DNA from 3 places in the Paenibacillus sp. FSL M7-0802 genome. Region 2 is predicted to be linked to each of the others. Evidence: riboswitches for the same ligand, from Rfam matches in the RefSeq annotation. Region 2 holds a riboswitch; each other region holds the start of a gene.

Region 1 (8,197 bases), 1.9 Mb from region 2:
CAACTTGTTTAGCAGGCAGATTATCTCAGACAGCAAGGAGGGAAATGATGTGAAAACAGTACAATGGCTGGTATTATGTCTTGCTTTTCTCACGATGTTCAGTGCTTGTAGTGGACCCTCGTTCTCTGAAAGTCAATCATCTGAAACTAATTTGTCAAACGGAAAAAAGATAACGCTTACATTGTGGTACTGGAACCGTTCCATTGACGATGAACTACTCGCCCAGGCGGAAAAACAATTTCCCAACATTGAATTAAAAACTCAAAAAATAGGCGGTGACTTCAAAGCCAAACTGAAGACAACGCTCGCAGCTCGTTCCGGTGAACCAGACATCGTAGCTCTGAACGATTGGATGGTGGAGCTGTTCCCCAGTGCGGATCGTTTTTATGACTTAAGGGAACTCGGAGCAGACCGCTTAAAGGATCAATATTTGGAATGGAAATGGAATCAGGGGATCACTCCTGATGGTAAAATGATCGCATTTCCCATGGATACAGGACCTACCGCCCTCTTCTACCGAAGTGATCTGTTTGAACAAGCAGGCTTGCCTAGTGATCCTGAAAAGGTTAGTGCCTCCATTCGCACATGGGATGATTACATGGCGGCCGGAGAACAACTTCGCCAGAAATTCGGAAGCCGTTCATTTTTGGCTGACAATATTGTAAACGTTTACAATCAGGTACTCGCTCAGCATACAAACCTTTACTTCAAGCCAGATGGCAGCTATATCGGCAATCAATCTCCTGACATCCGTCTGGGCTGGAAAACCGCTGTCGATTTCCACAAGAAGCATCTGCTCGCCAATGCGGATGGCTGGACTCCCGAATGGAACGCTTCAGTCAATAACGGCAAAATCGCCTCTTTTGTAGGGGCTATCTGGATGAAGCAAGTTCTCACAGAGGCCGCGCCGGATACAGCGGGTAAATGGAGAGTCGCCCGTGCTCCTGGAGGAGACGGCAACCTGGGTGGTTCTTTCATTTCTATCCTCAAATCCAGCAAACATCCCAAAGAAGCCTTTGAAGTGCTGACCTGGCTGCAAAACCCGGAACACCAGCTGGAAGCCTACCACAAAATCGGACTGTTCCCGTCCACTCCCGGCGTCTATAACGATCCTATCATGGGGACACCCGAGCCTTTCTTTGGTGGTCAGGCCACCGGACTCATCTTTGCCACCTCCGCACGTAATGTGAAAAGCAGCTATTTCGGCGAGCGCTATCCTGTCATCCACGGCATTGTGACCCGTCGTCTTGCTAATGTCGCCAAGCAGGATGCCAATTCCGATGCATTATGGACGGAAACAATGGATCGAATCGAACGGGAATTACAGCGGTAAAAACAAAATTCAAAAAAGGCGTGTGGACATTATGCTGAGAGAAATCTGGAAGCACCGTGCCGTTTATGCTGCGATCTCGCCGTTTTATCTACTGTTTGGCATCTTTGGACTGTTTCCGATTGGTTTTTCATTATATCTAGCGTTTCACAAATGGGACGGGATCGGAGACATGACCTACAACGGCTGGGGCAACTTTCGCTACCTTGTAACAGATCATGAATTTTGGCAGGCTGTAGGCAACACCTTTGTGATCTGGGTGTATGCAACGATTCCGATGCTATTCTTCGCACTGATTATTGCCTTTCTGCTTTATGCCCCTTTTGTGAAAATGCGTACCTTATGGCGAGTCGGATTCTTCCTGCCAAATGTGACGTCTATTGTAGCTGTTGCCATCATATTCGGTGCCTTATTTGCCAACAATTTTGGATTTCTTAACTACCTTCTGCAACTCATGGGGCTACCCATGGTTCAATGGCTGAATGTGCCCTGGGGTATCCAAATCGCCATTTCTTCTATGGTCGTATGGAGATGGATGGGCTATAACTCAATCATCTATCTGGCTGGACTCCAGAGTATTCCGCATGTGCTGTATGAGGCCGCCAAAATAGACGGGGCAACCGGAGCGCAAGCTTTTTTCCGCATCACTATCCCCATGCTACGCCCAGTCATTCTGTTTACGGTGATTACGTCCACCATCGGCGGTATGCAGCTCTTCACCGAGCCACAGGTCCTGGTCGGTAATGACGGCGGTTCCGGGGCAAGTGGCATGACCATCGTTTTATACCTGTATCGCGAGTCGTTCATTAACAACTATTTTGGATATGGTGCAGCCGTCGGATGGGGCATGTTCCTCATCATTGCTCTATTCTCCATCATAAACTGGAAACTCGTTCAAGGTAAAAAATAACGATGGGAAGGAGCTTCACAACATGATGCAGACACGCGCAAAATCCTTTGTTTTATATGCCGGATTGTTGGTGGGAATCATTCTGTCGATGTTTCCATTTTACTGGCTGATCGTCATGGCAACCCGTACAACCTCAGACATCTATCGTTTTCCACCACAATTGTGGTTTGGCAGCCACTTCTTGGATAACATAACGAGAGTATTACAACAGATTAATTTTGCCGGAGCCTTTTTTAATACCCTTTTTGTAGCCGGTTCTGTTACCCTATTGGTTCTGTTTTTCGATTCACTAGCAGGTTTTGCATTCGCCAAGTTTGATTTTCCGGGCAAAAAAGTGCTATTTATCGTTCTGCTAGCTACGATGATGGTCCCTTCACAACTTTCGCTTGTCCCCTCCTTTGTCATGATGGCCTCCTTTGGATGGGTAGGTACGTTCAAAGCGCTTATCATCCCGGGGATGGTAAATGCCTTCGGCATTTTCTGGATTCGTCAATATGCGGAAGAATCCATTCCAAAGGAACTGCTGGATGCGGGCCGGATGGACGGATGCAGCTTTTTTCGACTGTACTTGAATGTAGCACTGCCTATTCTACGTCCTGCGTTCGCTTTTCTCGGCGCATTTACCTTTATAGGAGCCTGGAATGATTATTTATGGCCGCTAATCGTCTTAACGGATGAACGTAAATTCACGCTCCAGATTGCACTGTCACAATTGAACGGGATTTACAATACGGATTATGCGATGGTCATTGCGGGCACCCTGCTGGCTGTACTGCCACTTATTATTTTATTTCTTTTCATTAGCCGCCAGTTTATTTCCGATCTTGCCGCCGGAGCGGTCAAAGATTAGATTTACTTGAATTCCCTTATTCATTTCATGTATAATAGCTAATCGTCATTTCAAATAGCTTACATGATGAAGTTAGGTATCCAACAGGCAATCAGGTTAAGCGATTTACGATTTGAACATGAACTATGAACTATGAACTGAGGGAAACTTACCAGATGAACAAATTCACATATTATAACCCCACCAAATTAATTTTTGGAGACAATCAAATTGAAGAACTCCAGCAGGAACTGCTGAATTACGGCAAAAACATTTTGCTGGTATATGGAGGCGGAAGTGTCAAACGAAATGGTCTATATGACCAGGTATTAAACGCGTTAGAACCGCTACATCTGAACATTCATGAATTGTCCGGCGTAGAACCGAATCCGCGCTTGTCCACCGTTAAGAAGGGTATCGACATTTGCCGAAATGAAAAAATCGACTTCTTACTTGCTGTAGGCGGTGGAAGCGTTATTGATTGCACCAAAGCCATCGCAGCAGGGGCTGAATATGACGGCGATGTGTGGGATATTATCAACAAAAAGCACATGCCGACCGAGGCTCTGCCATTCGGCACCATCCTCACACTCGCCGCCACCGGTTCAGAAATGAATCCGGATTCTGTTATCACCAACTGGGAAACGAACGAAAAATACGTATGGGGCAGCGCGGTGACGCATCCGAAATTCTCGATTCTGGACCCAAAAAACACCTTCTCTGTGCCACGTGATCAGACGGTATATGGCATGGTGGATATGATGAGCCATGTGTTTGAACAATATTTTCACAATGTTAAAAATACACCGTTGCAAGATCGTATGTGCTTTTCCGTGCTGCAAACCGTGATCGAAACTGCACCTAAGCTGCTGGAAGATTTGCACAACTACGAGCATCGTGAAACGATTTTATATGCCGGAACGATTGCCCTTAACGGAACACTACAAATGGGCTACTTCGGGGACTGGGCTTCGCATACGATTGAACATGCATTATCCGCTGTATATGATATTCCTCATGCTGGCGGTCTGGCGATCCTCTTCCCCAACTGGATGAGACATACGGTGGATCAGGATGCTGCACGCATGAAGCGGCTGATGCTCAGCATGTTTGATTTAGATACCACTGGTAAAACGGATAAGGAAATTGCTTTGGAGGGGATTGATCGCCTGAGTGCATTCTGGACAAGTCTCGGTGCCCCTTCCACCCTGGCCGATTACAATATTAATGATGAGCAATTGGAAAATGTCGCAAACATTGCAGCCCGTGAAATGGAATACGGAGGCTTCGGTAATTATAAAAAGCTGAATCAAGAAGATATTTCAGCTATTTTGCACGCATCGTTATAACATTCAAAAGGGAGTGTCCTCAAGCCTGTGATGACTGAGGGCACTCCCTTTTGGAATTTATGAATTAACCGTTTGTCCTTTTTCTTCTACTTGGATAGCTGCCCCTACACTGGCACCTGCAAGAATGCCCTTTTTCTTACTAGAATTCAGAGAATCCATATAAGTTCGGGTTTCTGCGACTACAATTCCTGATAAGCCGAGCAGGGCAATCAGGTTCGGGAAAGCCATCATTGCGTTAAAGATATCTGCCAGCAGCCAAATCGCATCCAGTTTAATGAACGCGCCCCCGGCAACCAATAGGATGAACAGATAGCGGTATGGCTTAATCCACTTGACCCCAAGCAAATATTCAACACAGCGTTCCCCGTAATAGTTCCAGCCGAGCATGGTGGTGAACGCGAACATAATCAGAATGATTGTGAGCAGTTCTGCCCCCAGCGGGAATGCGCTGGAAAATGCTTGCTGAGTCATCAGGCCCGCATCGGTAGGCCCGCTCCACACACCACTAACCAGTAGCGTCAACCCGGTCATCACACAAATAACCATCGTATCAATAAACACGCCTGTCATGGAAATTAGCCCTTGCTCCGCAGGCCATTTGGTTTTGGCAGCTGCGGCTGCAATCGGTGCGCTTCCCAATCCGGCCTCATTGGCAAAAATACCTCTGGCTACCCCACTTCGCATCGCCAGCATAATCGTAGCTCCGGCAAATCCGCCCGTTGCAGATGTAGTTGAAAATGCCGAATGGAGCACCAGCGCAATTGCGGCAGGTAGTTGGTCAGCAAACCGAATCAGTACGATGAGACAGATCAGTACGTACAAGCCTGTTTTAAAAGGAACGACCTTCGTCGATACCTTGGCAATGCTTTTGAGTCCTCCAATAGTAACAAGTCCTGTAAGGATAGCAATAATCAGTGCCGTTACAATGGGCGGAACGCCAAAACTGTTTTCGGTCGAAGATACAATCGCTTTGACCTGCGGAAACGTTCCAATCCCGAACAACGCTACCAGCATGCCCGAAAAAGCAAACAGCATCGCCAGCGGTTTAAAACGGCGTCCCAGACCTTTCTCAATATAATACATCGGGCCGCCGGAAAATTGCCCATTCCGATCCTTCACCCGGTATTTTACCGCAAGTACACCTTCCGCATATTTCGTCGCCATCCCAAAAAAGGCTGCAACGACCATCCAGAACAAGGCACCCGGCCCGCCCAGCTTAATGGCTGTCGCTACGCCGACAATACTTCCTGTGCCAACTGTAGCCGCCAACGCTGTACTCAAAGCCGCAAAACTACTTACATCCCCGCTACCTTCATTCGGGGCCTTACCGATCAGCTTGATCGCCAGGGGCAGGCGGAATACCTGCAGCATCTTCAAACGTATGGTCAGCCACAACCCCGTTCCCATGACAAGAATGATGAGAGGCGCCCCCCATATCCAACTGCTAATCGCTTCTAACACATGTACCAAATTCATTTCAACCCGCTCCTCCAGCATATTAGAAAACAAAAAAGAGTCAAATCCGCTGATTCGACTCCTGGAGAGGTTAAAGGCACGAAAAAATACAACCATCTTGCGCAGGTTTCTGCCTCTAATAGCTTATAAAAAAGCCTAGGGCATTCCCTGTCACAGGTTATTCGCGTCTCTGTCCTTTTGCCTGAGAGTTTAAGCAGATGTTCTCTGCGGTGCACCTTCGGCGCCCAATTAAGGGTCTCTCCAGAGTTCTGTCCGTTTACGGTCCCCGCTTGTTGCTGTAATCAGCCTAAGCACCTGAGAGTTTTGCCCCTTCGGTCGGAACTTTCGTTCCATCTCCCGCAAACATCAACCAGACATATGAAATTTTTATTTATTATACAGAAAACTTTCAGCTTATTACAAGTGAAAAGTTTGTGAAGCCCTCTGAAATAAATATTATTATTATGTCTATCAAAAAAGCGGGTACAGCAGATTGCATCCTTAGGATGTCCTCTGCTATACCCGCCCGAGAAAATTTGGAATTACAATTCTTCACCATTGGTTGCTATCACATTTTTATACCAGTTAAATGAGTCCTTTTTGGAGCGTTTGAGCGTTCCGTTACCGTCATCATCCAGATCGACGTAAATAAATCCGTAGCGCTTGGACATTTCGGAAGTAGACATGCTCACAAGGTCGATAGGACCCCAGCTGGTGTAACCAATCAGATCAACACCGTCGGCAATCGCTTCCTTCATCTGAACAATATGCTGACGCAAGTAATCAATACGATATGTGTCATGCACAGAACCGTCTTCTTCCACCTTATCATACGCACCCAAACCATTTTCCACGATGAACAGCGGCTTTTGGTAGCGGTCATAAAACGTGTTCAGCGTAACACGCAGGCCGATCGGATCGATCTGCCATCCCCAGTCAGAGGACTGTAAATATGGATTTTTCACGCCGCCAATCAGGTTTCCTGCTGCTTTCTCGCCTTCTGGACCTGCAGATACGGTCAAGGTCATGTAGTAGCTGAATGAGATATAATCGACCGTGTTATTTTTTAAAATTTCGGCATCGCCTGGTTCTGTGTGTATAACAACATTATTTTCTTCAAAATAACGATTCATGTAGTTGGAATATTCCCCACGGGCATGCACATCCGTAAAGAACAGGTTCATCTGATTTTCATGCTGGGCTTTCAGTATATCCTCTGGGTTACACGTATGTGGGTAGCTTTCCAAACGAGCCAGCATACAGCCGATTTGAGAGCCCGGGATGATCTCATGTCCTCGTTTTGTCGCCAGTGCACTAGCTACAAATTGATGATGCAGTGCTTGGTATATCGCTTGCTGCTTGTTTTCTACGCGGTCAATGACCACCCCGCCACCAGTAAACGGACTCATGGTCATTACATTGATTTCATTAAAGGTCAGCCAGTATTTTACTTTATCCTTATAACGCGTGAACACAGTTTCGGCATAATTTACGTAGTGCTGTATAACTTCACGACCCAGCCAGCCATTATACTTCTGAGTCAAACCCAGCGGTGTCTCATAATGTGACAATGTTACCAGCGGTTCAATACCATATTTGCGCAGCTCATCAAATACATTGTCGTAGAATTGCAGTCCCGCTTCATTCGGCTCGGCATCATAGCCATTTGGGAAAATCCGCGACCAGTTGATGGACATACGAAATACCTTAAAGCCCATTTCCGCGAACAATGCAATATCTTCTTTGTAGTGGTGGAAGAAGTCCACACCTTCACGTTTTGGAAAACGGGCATTGACTTTGCCTGCCAAAATGTCTTCGAGTCGCTCGGACGAAATCTCCATAGCATGATCGTTCTTGCGCTCTGCTTTGGGTACATAGGCAACCATGTCCGCACTGGACAATCCTTTTCCATCTACGTCAAAAGCACCTTCCAATTGGTTGGCTGCGGTTGCCCCGCCCCACAAGAAGTTTTTCGGAAATCCTTTTAGCGTCTTCGTCATGGTATAAAAACCTCTTTCCGTATTTAAGATTTTTACTTTGGTCAAGTAATCCCATCAAGTGCTGCAAATGTGAATCAATACCTAACGGTAACCGTTCTTCCTTTGAAAAGGATTGACAGATGCTTTAAAATAGACGTAATGCCTTCATAAGCATCCTAATCGTTGTAACGCGTTTCATGTCAAGTATTTTTTTCTTATGTGAGGAGAAGCATCATGTCGAATCTTGATCAAATTGCAAAACTGGCGGGCTTTTCCAAAGCTACGGTATCCAGAGTATTAAATCAGTCACCCCATGTCAGTCACGAAACAAGAACTAAGATTTTG
Region 2 (8,197 bases):
CACTCACGTCTAGATGTTTGGGCAGCTCTGTTTTGTAGGAGGATAAGAGCATTCGCCTTTTTTGGGCATTTTCCAGCCGTTTTGTAGGATCAATATTGGGAATGGTTGCAATGAGGCGCTGGGTATACAGATGCTGTGGACGCTCATAAATGTCTTGCTCGCTCCCCTGCTCCACTAGACGGCCTCGATACATAATACCGATTTGGTCGCACATATGGCGGATAATACCCAAGTCATGACTGATGAACAAATACGTCAAATTAAATTCCCGTTGCACATCCTTCATAAAATTCAGCACCTGTGCCTGCACGGAAACGTCCAGTGCCGACACCGGCTCATCAGCAATGATCAGCTTGGGGTTTAATGTCAGCGCACGCGCGATCCCGATCCGTTGCCGTTGCCCCCCGGAAAATTCATGCGGATATTTGTAGGCTGCATCGGCGTTCAAGCCGACCTTTTCCAGCAACGTCTGTACTTTCCTCCGTTCCTCCTCACTGCTCAGCCTTTCAAAATTTCGCAGCGGTTCAGCAATGACATCCAATACGCGCTTGCGCGGGTTGAGCGAAGAGTAGGGGTCCTGAAAAATCATCTGAATGTCTCTACGCAGCGGATGACGGTTGTTACGGCTCAGAGCCGCAAGGTCCTTTCCCTTAAAAAGAATCCGTCCGCTCGTCAGCTTATTTAGACCGATGATCGTCCTGCCTGTCGTCGTTTTTCCACAGCCGGATTCTCCCACCAGCCCGTATGTCTGGCCTGCCTCAATGCTGATCGACACGCCATCCACTGCTTTCACCTGATCGATAACACGCTGGAAGAAACCACCGCGCACCGGATAGTGGACCCTCAAATCATTTAACTCCAGTAGTGCCATGAGCAGCTTCCCCCTTTGCCTCGTCTTCAAAATGAAAATGCTGGTAACATGTACAACGGACCCAATGTCCAGGGGAAATTTCATTTAGTTGGGGATGGTCTTCATGCACTCCCTGCTGAATCCAGGGAATACGCGGGGCAAAGCGACAGCTATTGCGGGGAATATCTTGTAATGAGGGAACAATGCCGCCGATGACATGCAGTGATTCCCCCTTGGTATGCGATCCCGGCATGGAAGCAAGCAAAGAACGCGTGTACGGATGCTGTGGATGCCTGAATAATTCAAAAACATCAGCGCTCTCCACGATTTCTCCGGCATACATGACCACCACGCGGTCGGCTACTTCTGCCACAACACCAAGATCATGCGTAATCAAGATAATTCCGCTCCCACTCTCCTGTTGAAGCTGTTTGAGCAAGTCGAGAATTTGCGATTGGATCGTTACATCGAGCGCAGTAGTTGGTTCATCTGCGATAATAAGAGAAGGTCGGCAAGCTATGGCAATCGCGATCATCACACGCTGACGCATCCCTCCTGACAGTTCATGCGGATACTGCTCATACACACGCACAGGATTCGGTATATCTACGCTTTCCAGCAGCTCCAGCACACGTTCCCTTTTTTGCTTCGTAGATAGTGACGTATGATAATCAAGATTTTCCTCAATCTGCTTACCAATGCTCATTAACGGGTTGAGTGCTGTCAGCGGGTCCTGAAAGATCATGCCAATGCCCGCTCCGCGGATTTTATTCATTTGCCCTGAAGAAAGACGGTTCAGGTCCGTGCCTTTAAAAAGGACCTCTCCCTCTACACGCGTGCGTTCCATGTCATGCAGTTGTGCGATCGAAAGCGCCAGCGCGCTTTTGCCACAGCCGGATTCTCCGACTACAGCCAGCACTTCATTGGGGTTGACCGTCAGATCCAGATGGTCGACTGCGGGGTGATATTGATCCTTGATGCGAAAAGATACGGATAATCCTTTAATTTCCAACACGGGTCCGGTATTCAATGCGCGCTTCCTCCATTCTCCATGGTCTTGTCCCGCTTATTCTCACCATGTTTGATGTTTAAAACCTCTCATGAACATTACATACCGTTTTTGTCGGAATAATTTGAATACATCCTATCACCAGTATATGGATATATCAATTAAGATTATGCTATCAACATCATTTAAAAAATCAATGATCCAGCAGTAGCGCGGCCTTTCTGGCACAAAATGTAATGAAATAACCAACCACAGGTTAATTTTCATCACAAAAAAAGTCGCCTGATCCCTCTGCAGGGATCAAACGACTAACTAATACCAGCTCACATTGAGCTTCTGGCGATAATTATGAAGCCGCTCCATAGGAGCCAGACTTGAACGTTCTAGGATCGTACCATTTGTAGCCTGCTGCCGGAGCAGACCAAGGCTCAGCCTGCGGTTCCGTAGAAGCCGCAGGCTCCTCGAATGGCAGAAGCTTCGTGGGTTGATCCAGAGTCAAACCTGCCACATCAGACAATTTCGAATAGTCCTGCTTCCATGCAAGCCATTGGACCGTTTGCACCAGGAAGGTGGAATCATCCACTTCCTTGAAACCATCATATGTCTTCTTCGACTGTCCGTTTTCCTCACGCACATATTTCGGTGTAGCATCTTCTACAGGGGAAGAATCACCGATGAACGCTGCCTTGCCTTGACCTACCTTGGAAATAGCAGCATAAGGTCCTTCCGCACGGCCCCCGCCGTTATAAACTCCCTGGTCTACCGCATTACCCCATTTTTTCGTGCCTGAAGGGATATAAGCAATGCCTTTAGCCTTGGTAGGATCCATAATAGCCAGCGTAGATCCTGCATGCATTGCAATCGAGCGCACACCCTTGGTAATGCCGAAAGATTGATCTGCGGCTACAATGTCGGTAGCATTCACGTCACCGAGCGCATTGTAACGGAAACGAACGCCAAAGTTGGTCGCCAGCCAATCGGAGCTTGTTAATCCTTGCATCGCCGGTGATGCAGCTTCTTCTGCAGTCATGCCCTTGGCCGGATTAGTATAGGCTCCACGACGGTAACCATTCATAACCTCGGAGGAATCCCAACGGTTTTTGTTACGGTCCGCATTATAATGATCGGAGATGAAGAAGACGCTCCCCCCGCTATTCACGTATTGCAGCAGGGCAGCCTGCTCGGATGCCTTAAAGGCAACATTCGCTTCACCAATAATGAACACATCATATTGGCGCAACTTATCATATGTTATAGCCTGCTCTCCATAAGTAAAAGGAATGGGACGATTCAATTGGTCTACCGTAAAGCCTACATTACGCAGTCCATTGGCAAAGTCGGAGAAGGCGCCTTCAATGACCCAATCTGCTGCACCAGCGGTCTGTGCGTGCGTATTATCGAACAGCACCTTTTTGCCTTTTCCATCCGGCAGTGTAGTACCGGGTTGACCCGGGTTGCCAGGTTCGCCTGGTTCCCCCGGCTCGCTTCCGCTCACCAGTTCAACAGCGCTTGGGCTTTTCACTCCACCAAAATTATTGTAGGCGCCGAGTGTACCCGTCACACGAATTTTGCTGCCGATCAGCTCAGGATGGCCTGATAGCCCATATTGCCCTCTGTACGCTGAAGTCAGCTGTACATCCAACAGATTAGACGTATTACGTTCATTTGCCTGATCGGCAATCAGTACGTTAAAATCATTCGCGAACGGGGAAGAAAAGTTAGCCGTTTTCGATCCGGTAGCATGTCCGACGATGTAACCTTCCACCGTCACCGTACCTCCACTGCTTTGGCGCTGAAGTGCTTCGGCTACTGTCAATGCTCCCTCCGCCTTGACCTGACCGAATGGAACGAAGATCCCAATCAGCAGTGATACGATCGCTGCTAGATGCAACATCCCTTTTAAGCGTGAACCTGTGAATCGCAAGCCTTTTACCATACGTCAATATCCCTCCTATGATTTCCATAAATATACTTGTCCTTTATCAGATTAGCCGCCAATCTTCTAATTCCTTCCTGGTTTCATCCATAATTATGTAAATTTTAATCTTTTTTATTGGAAACGCACCTGTTTATGTAAAAATTAAACCTGTGATTGACACCGAGCACGGCATACATTACGCTAAGGAAGACATGTAGAACGGTATACGCGAATGAAGATGACGGGAGAGTCTGTCCAGGGAGCCTACACTCTGGCGGCACCGAAGGAGCAAGACGTCAGCACCCGGCTGACGGATAATCTCTCAGGTCCATGTATCGTCATCTGACGCAACTCTGGAGAGAGCGCAAGCCACCCAAGGGGTAAGGCGGTAAGAACACCGCACGAAACTCTCAGGTAACGAGGACAGAGATAAGGGAAACTTCCTTATCCTGTCCTTTTTTGTGCTCACATTGTGCGTCAGCATTAGGAACCGTTAACCGCGCAAAGACGCGGAAATACCATATAGTATGGTATTAGAACATACAGGGGGCCACACCATGCGTTTCAAAGATGTATTTTCTATTATCGGTCCGGCCATGACCGGACCTTCCAGTTCACACACCGCAGGCGCGGTGCGGCTTGCACGCGTTGCCCGGCACTGGCTCGGGACGCAGCCTGACCGTGCCCGCATGACGCTGTACGGCTCCTTTGCCGACACGTATAAAGGACACGGTACAGACCTGGCGCTCATCGCAGGGCTGCTTAATTACGATACGGACGATCACCGGATTCCGGATGCCGAGCAATGGGCAGAGCAAGCCGGGATGGCCGTGGAATTCGCCGTCAGCGGACTCCCCGCGCCTCATCCGAACACTGTCCGTTTCGAGCTGTGGAAGGGCGAGGATCAGCGCACACTGTTGGGCTCCTCCATCGGCGGCGGCAGCATCCATGTCCAGCAGCTTAACGAATTCCGGGTCAATCTGACCGGGGAGCTGCCTACGCTGGTGCTTCTCCACTCGGATAAGCCCGGTACATTGGGCGCGATAACTTCAGCGCTGGGCGCGGCCCACATTAACATTGCCTATATGCACGTAGATCGCAAAGGCCGGGATGGTGAAGCACTCACCGCCATTGAAACGGACAGTTCTGCTCCAGCTGAACTGATTGCGGAACTGCGTTCTTTACCTCATATGTATGAAATTAAGATGATTAATTTGAAAAAAGGAGCTGAATCCGATGCGGTTTAGCCATCTGCATGAAATCAGCGCTTTATGCGCTGAAGAATCCACCACAATTGGCCGCTTGATGATTCAAGAGCAGGTACAAGAGACGAATACAACGGAGGAAGAAATCTTTCGCCAAATGTCTGATTATTATGAAGTCATGAAGGAAGCCGTTCATCGCGGTCAAACACAAGACACCGTATCCCGCAGTGGATTGACAGGCGGTGACGGCAAGCGCCTAGCCGAGTATCTGCGGTCAGGGGAAACCTGCTCCGGTGATGCCTCCGCGCTCGCCATGGCTTATGCCCTCTCCGTGTCGGAGGTTAATGCATCCATGGGTCGCATTGTCGCCACGCCTACCGCAGGCTCATGTGGGGTTATCCCTGGTGTGTTCATCAGTGCGCAGGAGCGGTTCGGCTGGGATGATGAGCATATGGTGAACGGCCTGTTCGCCGCTGGAGCCATTGGCTACGTGATCGCCAACAACTCCTTCATTTCTGGCGCGGAGGGAGGCTGTCAGGCTGAGATTGGTTCAGCTATCGGGATGGCTGCTGGCGCTATGGTCGAGCTGCGTGGTGGTACGCCTGAACAGGCTGTTCACGCCGTGGGCCTCGCTCTTAAGAACACGCTCGGCCTGATTTGCGATCCCGTCGCCGGACTCGTGGAGATTCCGTGCATCGTGCGCAACGGGCTGGGAGCCGTGACTGCGCTTGCCGCAGCGGATATGGCTTTGGCGGGTGTGCGCAGCGCTATTCCGTCTGACGAAGTCATTGACGTGATGCTTGAAGTCGGCAGTGCGATGCCGTCGAAGCACCGCGAGACCGCCAAAGGCGGCTTGGCCCAGACGCCGACTGGCAAGCGTTTGACTGAATCACTTACACGCAACACACCGACCAAGAAGGATAAGTCATAATTTATAAGCGGTAGCCTCCTTAAAAAAAAGAGCAAGCATGTCGTCCTTGGACGTATGCTTGCTCTCTTTTTTACTGAACGGTTACCTGTATCTTCGTCATTTTACCTGCATATTTCACAGTAATTACTGCTTTGCCCTTGCCCTGTGCCTTAATGTTACCGTCTTTGACGGTCGCAACAACAATTCTGGACGAGGACCAGACAGCCGGTTTGGAAACATCCTTCTCCGACTCATCCTTATACGTGGCTGTAGCCGTAACCTTGGCCAGCTGTCCTGCCTTCAAATTCAAAGCAACTTCGTCTGTTTGCAGATATTTAAGCGTATCAACATCCACGGGTACGCTGATTACCTTCCCGCCAAACTTCGCCTGAATGTTAGCTTTACCGTAGCTAACCGCAGTAACCTGACCCTTTTTAACAGTGGCTACCTTATAATTAGACGTTTTCCATTCAGCTTGGGCCGTAACGTCCTTTTCTTTACCATCACTCGATTTAACCACAATCGCGATGGTTTTTTGATCTCCGGATTTAAGTGACAACGCGATTGCATCCGCTTCAATCTTTTGCGCTACGTCCACTTCTACCGTAAACGTAATGTTTTGCTTGCCATATGAAGCAGTCACCGTTGCCTTACCGCTACCATTCGCTTTGATCAAACCTTCGCTAACTTCAACCACTTTTACATTGCTCGTTGTCCAGGTGGCGTCCTTGGTTACATCTGTTTTTGTACCGCCACTCTTAACTCCTGTTACTTTCAGCTGCTTCGTTTCCTGAGCACCAAGCGCAATTACACGCGAGTCTGTTTCCAGACGGTCTACAAGGCCTACTTGTACGTTAATCGTCAGTTTTTTGCCATTATAGGTCGCTGTAATAACCGCTTTACCAGCGGATTTACCCGTAATCGTTCCTTTGGACACAGAAGCAATATCTTCCGCGCTTGAAGCCCATTCTGCATCCTGTGTTACATCTTCCTTACGCCCATCCGCATAAGTAGCCGTCAAAGTTGCAGTATAGTCCTCATCAATATCAATCGTTGCCGTTTTGGAGGACAGAGACAGATCACCGGGTACATTTACGGATACCGTAGCTGTAACTGTTTTGCCACCATAAGAAGCGGTGATCGTAGCCTCACCTGTTTTATAACCCGTGACTTCTCCCGCACTGACAAAAGCGATATCTTCATTGCTGGACTTCCACTCTGCCTTACTTGTGATATCTTCTTCCGTACCTGTTACATACGTTGCGGTCAGCTTGAGCTTTTTGGATTCCTTGGCATTCAGGCTCAGCTTGTCCTCACTCAAATCCAAATATCTGGAGGTTTCGACATCTGTCTTGATCGAAACAGTCTTATCTCCATACTTAGCGGTCACCGTAGCCGAACCCGCTCCAATGGCCATAATCGTTCCCTTATTCACAGTCGCAATTTTTTCATCGCTTGATGTCCAAGTAGCTTTATCTGTGATATCCGTTACCGTCCCATCCGGATAAACGGCAGAAACTTGTATTTTTTTAGATTCATCCAGACGGAGAAAAATATTGGATTCGCTGGCTTTCAGCTTATTCGTTTGATCGACATCTACCGAAATCGTAGCGGACATCGTGCCATATTTACCTGTAATTGTCGCCTTTCCCGCGCTGTAGCCGGTAATGGTGCCTTTCAGTACATCCGCCACAGCTGCATTGCTGGAGCTCCATTCAGCGGACTCTGTTACGTCCTGTACCGATCCATCCGGGAACGTCGCCGTAAGTTTAACCTTCTCAGTATCCTTCAGCAAAAGAGAAACCTCTGATGAACTGACATCGAGACGTTTAACCTGCTCCACCTGCACAGCAATGGTTACGGTCTGTTGACCATATACGGCCTTAATATTGGCTGTACCTGCTCCCTGAGCGGTAACCAATCCGTTAACTACTGTGGCTACCTTTTGATTATCGGAGGTCCAAGTAGCATCACCCGAAACCTGAGCTGTTGTATTATCACTGTATGTCGCTGTCAAATCAACCTGTCCTGTACCGCTTGAACGCAAGTTCAGGCTTTGTACACTGGATGTCAGCGCCTTAACCTTTTTCGTTACATGTACCTGAACCGATTGCACCTTCTCTTTATAGGTCGCAACCACGGTGGCTTCCCCTTCAGCCTTGGCCGAAACTGTACCGTTATACACAGTAGCAATAGCTGTATTATCACTTTTCCAATCCGTGCTTACGGTTACATTCGAGGTTGTCCCATCGCTAAAAACAGCAGTAGCTGTCAACGCAGCCGTATCTCCCTGCTGCAAAGTTAC
Region 3 (8,197 bases), 2.1 Mb from region 2:
CTATATCCTGACCAGGCTGAACAGCCTGTTCCTGCTGATGGTCATTGGGATGATTGAGTGTAATATGCTGGATGAATTGACGCAGGCGATCACTCTCCTCCTGCGTCAGCAACGGGCTGATCTTAAGATACCGATCCGGTTCAAGCGGTAGCTCTACTGTCGAAATGATCAGATCATAATCCTCCTTGGGAATCCGCGCCGCCTCGTACCATGAAGCCCTATCCACAATTTTGATCTGTGGGAGCTCTTTGGCGAGCCTTGTTGCCAAAAGTCTGGATGATCCAATACCGCTCGTGCAGACTACGATGGCCCGCACCTCCCGCCGCAATTGTCGTAGCCGCTCCAGCGAAGCGCCAAAATGCATGACGAGAAATCCGATCTCTTCATCTGGTACTTTCATTTCTGTCATGTCCGCCGCAGCCTTTTTCACTGAGTCGAATAAGCTGCTGTAATCCTTGCGGATTTGCTGAAGGAGGGGGTTACGAATCGACCTGCCTTCCTTCAAACGTTTGAACACCGGGGCCATATGGGCAATCAGTCCTTCACGCAGAACACGGTCCTCTTCCAATGGCGTGCCTGTCTCTTCCTCCACACGACGAATCAACTCATGAACCGACTCCAACAGTACGAGATCATCCAACGGCAGTAGTCGGGTAGAGTGATCCTCGGCATCACGAAATAGCAGCCTGAGATAAGATCGTTCCGGCTCTGGAAATTCAATATCCAGCGCCTCTGACAACTCCGTGCATATGCGTTCCACCATAGCTGTTCGAAGCATGATATTTTCATCTGAATCTGTTTTTAAATATGAGAGAAGAGGATCCATAACATACCCGAGTCGCAGACGTACCAGCGAAACGCAAATTTGAATCAGCAGCTCCATGTATTTGCTTTCCACCATGTTTTCCAACCATTTTTCATGGGGCTGCCAGAGGGCCTTTTCCACAATCAGCAGGTTATCTCTGCCAATCATCTCCAGCAACTTGTCGGCGACACGGGTTACAGAACGAAGTTCTTCCCGGGCTGAAAACAGATCGGATTCATCCAAATATTCGAGAGCCAGCTCGGAAATCGCCCGTCTTTTGTCTGTCTCCCGCCCTGTAATCTCGACCCCGTACCCCCGTCTGCGCACAAGCATGAGTCCCCGTTCCCCAATCCAGCCTTGCAATTCGTCCAGATCATGACTGACCGTAGTTACCGTGACTTTCAAGTCCGAAGCCAGCGCCAGCAGCTTGATCGGCTCCCGTGTATCCAGCAGCATGCAGAGAACCACGATCTTTCTCTCCTCAGCCGAATATTCGTCTGACTTCGTATGCAGCAATTGCCTTCGCAGGCATACAAGCTGAGCTGGGTCAGCATCTATACAGATACCAATCCCTGACTTTTTCTCCAGCTTCACCTCATGAGCAGCCAGCCAATGCTCGACTGCGCCCAGTTCCCGATGAACCGTCCTTGTGCTGACATTGATCTTCGTGGCAATTTCCCCGGCTGTAACCTCTTTGGACTGCTCCAGAAGATATTCCACGATGTCACGTTGTCGTTTCGTAATATTCATAAGCGCATACCGTTCCTTCCCAAGCTCATCCCTCCAGCAGGAGACGTACACTGCATACGACGGGGATTAAGAATCGGATTTCAGACGTTCAACCAGCGCTTCGTATTCAGGGCTCTTCAGAAAATTGTCAATGGAAATGTGCTCAGCATTCGGGGCTACTGTTTTAGCCCGGTCTGTCAACGTTTTTTGCGTAATGACAATATCCGCATCCTGTGGAATTTCACTGATTGCCGTATTCGTAACTGTTACGCCTACACCCGCCTGCTTCATTTTTTTGCGTAAAATCGAGGCGCCCATAGCGCTTGAACCCATACCTGCATCACAGGAAAAGACGATCTTGTTCACTTCGGATTTATCCTTGAGCGTTCGATCTGCGGCAATCTCAGCAGCACGTTCAGATTCGTGATTATCTTCCATTACAGTGGCGTTAGCACTTGCACTCTTGCTTTGATTTTTCATATCTTTCAGGCGGGATGCAGCTTCCTCCAGCCCCTCTTCTTTTTGCTTACTAGTCTTGAGTAACACTGCGGCAACAGCAAAGGATACGACCGCAGCAGCGATCACCCCGCTCAGCATTGGCAAATATCCGCCTTTTGGCGTCATTAGAAAATAGGCGATGATGCTGCCCGGTGAAGGAGCAGCAACCAGTCCGGCACCTGTCAACATAAAACAGAAGGTTCCCACAACGCCCCCAGCTATAGCAGCAAGAATCAAAATCGGCTTCATCAAAATATAAGGGAAATAAATTTCATGAATCCCGCCGAAAAAATGAATGATGACCGCTCCAGGAGCCGATGACTTCGCAGAGCCTTTGCCGAACAGGCAGTAGGCTAGCAAAATACCGAGCCCCGGCCCAGGGTTGGATTCCAGCATAAACAGTACGGATTTTCCTGTTCTTGCAGCTTCCTCTAACGCAATCGGACTCAATACTCCGTGATTCAGCGCGTTGTTTAAAAATAATACTTTTCCGGGCTCAATAATGAGGTTGACAAGCGGCAATAGCCCTGCGTTCACGAGGAACTGTACCCCTGCCGACAACACTTGACTGATCATTTGTACAATCGGACCAATCGCCACATGGGCAAGCAGCGCTAGAATGGCACCGATAATTCCGGCCGAAAAGTTATTGACCAGCATTTCAAAGCCTGATCTGACTTTGCCTTCAATGGCCTTGTCGAACTTCTTCAATATCCACGCAGCCAGCGGACCAGCTACCATCGCGCCCAGGAACATCGGGATATCGGCTCCCACTATGACACCCATCGTCATAATGGCACCAATCACACCTCCACGCTGTCCGTGAATCATCGTGCCCCCTGTATAACCGATCAGTAACGGCAACAAATAATTTTTCATCGGGTCAACCAATTGTGCAAAACCTTCATTCGGGAACCATCCGGTCGGAATAAAGAGTGCCGTAATCAGCCCCCACGCAATAAATGCTCCCATATTGGGCATAACCATACCGCTAAGAAAACGGCCAAAACGCTGTACGGCGACACGAGTGCCTCCTTTTGAACTTGGCTTTGCGTCCAATGTACTCATATTCAAATCCTCCTTGTAGGTAAGCATCACTACCTTTTCTTAAAATTCATACTAAATGACAGCGCTATCTTCATCAACGAAATGAAAACGTACTTTCGTCATGAACGTTGATGACAACATTTAAATTTAAATTATCCGGGAAGGTATTATACCTGCATAATTCTTCTTAATATGACCTGTAGCTATAGAAATTAGTCGAAAAACCGTGCTGGATTATGTATGATTCTTATATGGGGACAACCCTCTAAATCAGAATAAAACACGTAATTACGTTTGCAAAAAGACAAAAAAATAGCCGCTACGTCAAATCATAGCGACTATTTTATACAAAAATCGAGCAGACAAATAACCCTCTTACTCCATACTACAATGCTCCATTATTGCTCATCGGAAATCAACTGCTCATACTGATCCGCAGACAGTAGCTTGCCCAAGGCTTCCTCCACATCTTTATCCATCTCTACTTCGATCATCCAACCTTTTTCATAGGGAGATTCATTCACTAGCTCAGGTGTACTTTCCAGCGTTTCATTCACTTTTAGTATGGTTCCCGTCACCGGAGCAAAAAGGTCGGATACTGTCTTCACCGATTCAATCGTACCGATCTCCGCTCCCTGCTCAATCGTTGCTCCCGCCTCAGGTAATTCTACAAAAACAATATCACCCAGTTGATGCTGTGCAAAGTCTGTAATACCAATTCGTACCGTTCCATTCTCTGTCCGCTGAACCCACTCATGTTCGTCTGTATACCAAAGTTGCTGCTTTACTTCACCCATTCTGTTCCCCTCACTTCCATATGAATAAAATCGCTTTTGCTCACTGTACTAGACAGGTTAAGATTATGACAACAAGAACACTCATGTCAATAATACTAACAAAAATACTTCATATCACCTCATATAGCGTACTATATAAAAATATGATAGCTTATAACAAACGCTTACATATCCTTATTTATATATTAAATGTTTTTTCTATTGTTTTTGATGACATTTTTATTGACATTTTGAATGAATTTGCGTATTAATGGGTTATAGCAAATGCTTTGGGAAACACCCCGACAACTGCAAACGCGGATGAACGCGGAGGGAGAGACTGCCAAAAAGATTCGCATAGCTGTTGCCGCTTGTGAGACATAAGTGCACGCGAATCGGATCAAGTTGTTATCTGCAAAGCCAGGTAATATACCGTTGATCCCGAAGGTAGCGCCGAAGGAGTAAACCTGCATTGCAGGTGAATCTCTCAGGCAAAAGGACCTCTGCCGGACGCATCTCTGGAGAGCATTCGCTATTGGAGCGGATCACCCAAGGGGAAACCCGGTACATACCGGGGTAACTTTCTGGTATCAAGGACAGAGCTGAAAAAAAGAGTGTAGACTGCCGTCTATACGTTTTTTTCGGCCTGTCTTTTTTGTTTAGCCGATCACACCGGATAGGAGTGGAATAATGACTAATTTGCGAAAAACACCGCTATATTCGTCCTACGGGACGCAGTCTGGGGTTCGTTGTATTGACTTTGGCGGCTGGGAGCTCCCGGTTCAGTTTAGCGGCATTCAAAAGGAGCATGAGGCCGTCCGGCAACGTGCGGGTTTATTCGATGTATCGCATATGGGCGAATTTTTGGTTGAAGGCAAAGAAGCCGAAGCTTTTCTGCAAAAGGTGACCACGAATGATGTCAGCCAGTTGGAACCAGGTCAGGCACAATATTCACTCCTGTGTTACCCCGATGGAGGGGTAGTAGACGACCTACTTGTTTACTGCAAAGGACCGGAACGCTACATGCTCGTTGTGAACGCATCCAACATCGATAAGGATTGGGATTGGCTAATGCGCCATATGCCTGCATCCGTTCACATGGAGAATGTGTCTGATGCGATAGCATTGCTAGCGTTGCAAGGACCGGAGGCAGCACGTATTGCCGCAGCCGTGGCAGATACGGACATTACGAATCTGGCATCTTTCCGCTTCCATGAGAATGTGCCATTGTTCGGAGCAAAAGCACTGGTCTCACGAACCGGATATACGGGCGAAGACGGTTTTGAATTTTATATACCTGCTGCGGAAGCACCAGCCGTATGGGAGGGTTTGCTTCGTTCCGGTGAGTCGTATGGGCTGATTCCCGCTGGACTTGGTGCTCGGGATACCCTACGCTTTGAGGCACGGTTGCCGCTATATGGTCAGGAGTTATCTGCCACGATTTCACCACTCGAAGCTGGTCTAGGTTTCTTCGTCAAGCTGAATAAAGGAGATTTTATCGGTAGAGAAGCACTGCAACGTCAGAAAGAACAAGGGATTCCTCGCAAATTGATCGGGCTGGAAATGATTGATCGCGGTATCCCACGCGCCCATTACCCGGTATTCGCAGAAGGACAACACATTGGTGAGGTCACAACGGGGACTCAGTCGCCCACCTTGAAGCGTAATCTGGGCCTCGCCTTGGTGGACAGTCGTTTTAGCGCCCTCTCCACACCGTTGGAGGTTGAGATTCGTGGCAAACGCCTGCGTGCCGAGGTGGTGGCAGCACCCTTTTATAAACGCCCGCGCTGATCTTAAACTCTTTTTATTTCTATAAAGCAAATATGTCAGATATGAACTTCTGGGTTTTTCATCTCACACACTTTTTTATTAGCTAATTTACGATCTAAAATCTTGCTTTTCGAAAGGAGTCAGAACCTATGAAGCAGCATCGTTATCTCCCTATGACTGAACAGGATCAAACCGAAATGCTGCGTGTGGTGGGTGTATCATCTATTGATGATTTATTCAGTGACATTCCAGAGGCCATTCGATATCAAGGGGAACTGCCTCTCTCTTCTCGACTCGATGAGAAAGCCTTAACCCGCCACTTGGCCGAGCTGGCCGGACACAACGCCAATACAGACACACATGCCAGCTTCCTTGGCGCAGGAATTTATGATCATCATATTCCGTCCGTCATCCAGCACATCACTTCACGCTCGGAATTCTATACAGCCTACACCCCCTATCAGCCGGAAGTAAGCCAAGGCGAGCTACAAGCCATTTTCGAGTTTCAGTCGTATATTTGCGAATTGACGGGCATGGCTGTAGCTAATGCCAGCATGTACGACGGAGCGACTGCACTGGCGGAAGCGGGCTCACTGTCCGCCGCAGCTACCCGCCGTAAACAGCTTATCGTATCAAGGTCCGTCCATCCGGAGGCACGTCAGGTATTGGCAGCCTATGCACGCGGATTGGATTTGGACATCGTGGAGATCGGCTGTTCGGACGGCGTAACGGATGCTGATGCGCTAGCGGCAGCCGTATCGGAACAGACCGCGGCTGTTTTGGTCCAAAGCCCCAACTTTTTCGGAGCCGTGGAAAACCTGAAGCCGATGGCTGACCTCATCCATGCGCACAAAGGTCTTTTGGTCGTCAGTGCCAATCCACTAGCACTTGGCTTGCTGGAAACACCCGGCAAACAGGGCGCGGATATTGTGGTAGGAGATGCGCAGCCACTTGGCATCTCCTCTTCTCTCGGCGGTCCGACCTGTGGATACTTTGCCGTTTCTCAGGCCCATATGCGCCGTATCCCCGGCCGTATTGTGGGTCAGACCACAGACCGCAACGGTAAACGCGGCTTCGTGCTGACCTTGCAAGCGCGGGAACAGCATATCCGCCGCGAAAAGGCCACCTCTAACATTTGCTCCAACCAAGCGTTGCTAGCTTTATCTGCATCTGTATACTTGTCTGTCATGGGTAGACAGGGGATCAAGGAAGTAGCCGAGCTAAATTTGCATAAAAGCCGTTATGCTTTAGAGCAATTGCTGAGCTTGAAGGGCGTAACTGCCTCGTTTAACGCACCAACCTTTAATGAGTTTGCCCTTAGACTGCCTGAGGGTACGGATATGAGCAAACTCCAGGCCGAGCTGCTAGCTGCTGGATTTATCGCTGGCTACGATTTGGGCCGGGACTATGAGGAACTTGCTGGTCACATGTTGATTGCCGTGACGGAGCAAAGGACCAAAGAAGAGATTGACCAATTTGTACACACCTTGGGGGGATTGCTATGACACACACCGGACAGGATCAGAAACAAGGGCTGTTGAAGGAACACGATCAAGCGCTCATTTTTGAATTGAGCCGTCCGGGTCGCATCGCCTATTCCCTTCCCGAGTGCGACGTTCCCCGTCGCCCGGTGGCAGAGCTTTTGCCAGATTATGCGCTGCGCAGCGAACCTGCGGCATTACCCGAGGTATACGAAGTAGACGTTATTCGGCATTATACTGCCTTGTCCCGGCGCAATTTCGGCGTGGACAACGGATTTTATCCGCTCGGCTCCTGTACGATGAAATACAATCCGAAAGTGAATGAGGATGTCGCCCGATATACAGGCTTCGCCAAAATCCATCCATATCAGCCCGAGGAGAGCATCCAGGGTGCCATGGAGCTGCTGTATACGCTCCAAAATGATTTGGCTGCGTTAACTGGCATGGATGCCGTCACGCTTCAGCCCGCCGCGGGCGCCCATGGCGAATGGACCGGGCTGATGATGATTCGCTCATACCACGAAGCACGTGGTGAGCGACGTACCAAGGTGCTCGTGCCGGATTCCTCGCACGGAACGAACCCCGCCAGCGCAACCGTCGCGGGCTTCGAAACAGTCACCCTTCCCTCCACCCCTGAGGGGCTGGTGGATCTGGATGCGTTACGTCAAGCCGTAGGCAACGACACCGCGGCGCTCATGCTGACCAATCCGAACACGCTTGGGCTGTTCGAGAAGCAAATCACTGACATTGCTGCCATCGTGCATGAAGCGGGTGGTCTGGTTTACTATGACGGGGCAAACTCCAACGCCATCATGGGGATTACCCGTCCCGGAGATATGGGCTTCGATGTAGTGCATCTCAATTTGCACAAAACGATGAGTACCCCGCACGGAGGCGGCGGCCCCGGCGCTGGGCCTGTCGGCGTAAAGCAACGGCTCATCCCTTATTTGCCCAAGCCGCTTGTCGTACGGGATCCGCAGGGGGTGTACCACTGGGACCGGGAACAGGGAGATTCTATTGGACGGGTTAAAGCCTTTTACGGTAACTTCGGTATTCTCGTTCGTGCCTATGCCTATATCCGTAGCTACGGT

The links. Region 2 has a riboswitch for glycine ahead of sdaAB (L-serine ammonia-lyase, iron-sulfur-dependent subunit beta). Riboswitches for the same ligand answer to the same signal wherever they lie in the genome.
Region 1: it holds a riboswitch for glycine, as region 2 does, so the genes downstream of both, MHB54_RS19415 (alanine/glycine:cation symporter family protein) here and sdaAB (L-serine ammonia-lyase, iron-sulfur-dependent subunit beta) in region 2, are expected to answer to the same signal.
Region 3: it holds a riboswitch for glycine, as region 2 does, so the genes downstream of both, gcvT (glycine cleavage system aminomethyltransferase GcvT) here and sdaAB (L-serine ammonia-lyase, iron-sulfur-dependent subunit beta) in region 2, are expected to answer to the same signal.

Annotation. Positions count from the first base shown of each region.
Region 1 is NZ_JBBOSD010000001.1:4,208,241-4,216,437, reverse strand. Features, by position in the region: gene MHB54_RS19435 (ABC transporter substrate-binding protein) at 50-1,333, shown strand; gene MHB54_RS19430 (carbohydrate ABC transporter permease) at 1,365-2,240, shown strand; gene MHB54_RS19425 (carbohydrate ABC transporter permease) at 2,263-3,090, shown strand; gene MHB54_RS19420 (iron-containing alcohol dehydrogenase) at 3,246-4,418, shown strand; gene MHB54_RS19415 (alanine/glycine:cation symporter family protein) at 4,476-5,894, opposite strand; glycine riboswitch at 6,054-6,148, opposite strand; glycine riboswitch at 6,167-6,243, opposite strand; gene MHB54_RS19410 (glycoside hydrolase family 1 protein) at 6,416-7,873, opposite strand; gene MHB54_RS19405 (LacI family DNA-binding transcriptional regulator) at 8,087-8,197, shown strand, end outside.
Region 2 is NZ_JBBOSD010000001.1:2,328,608-2,336,804, forward strand. Features, by position in the region: gene MHB54_RS10885 (ABC transporter ATP-binding protein) at 1-871, opposite strand, end outside; gene MHB54_RS10890 (ABC transporter ATP-binding protein) at 849-1,880, opposite strand; gene MHB54_RS10895 (DUF6359 domain-containing protein) at 2,206-3,795, opposite strand; glycine riboswitch at 4,010-4,125, shown strand; gene sdaAB (L-serine ammonia-lyase, iron-sulfur-dependent subunit beta) at 4,335-5,024, shown strand; gene sdaAA (L-serine ammonia-lyase, iron-sulfur-dependent, subunit alpha) at 5,014-5,913, shown strand; gene MHB54_RS10910 (Ig-like domain-containing protein) at 5,984-8,197, opposite strand, start outside.
Region 3 is NZ_JBBOSD010000001.1:4,379,756-4,387,952, reverse strand. Features, by position in the region: gene MHB54_RS20215 (BglG family transcription antiterminator) at 1-1,555, opposite strand, end outside; gene MHB54_RS20210 (PTS mannitol transporter subunit IICB) at 1,622-3,100, opposite strand; gene gcvH (glycine cleavage system protein GcvH) at 3,478-3,876, opposite strand; glycine riboswitch at 4,270-4,368, shown strand; gene gcvT (glycine cleavage system aminomethyltransferase GcvT) at 4,546-5,646, shown strand; gene gcvPA (aminomethyl-transferring glycine dehydrogenase subunit GcvPA) at 5,775-7,130, shown strand; gene gcvPB (aminomethyl-transferring glycine dehydrogenase subunit GcvPB) at 7,127-8,197, shown strand, end outside.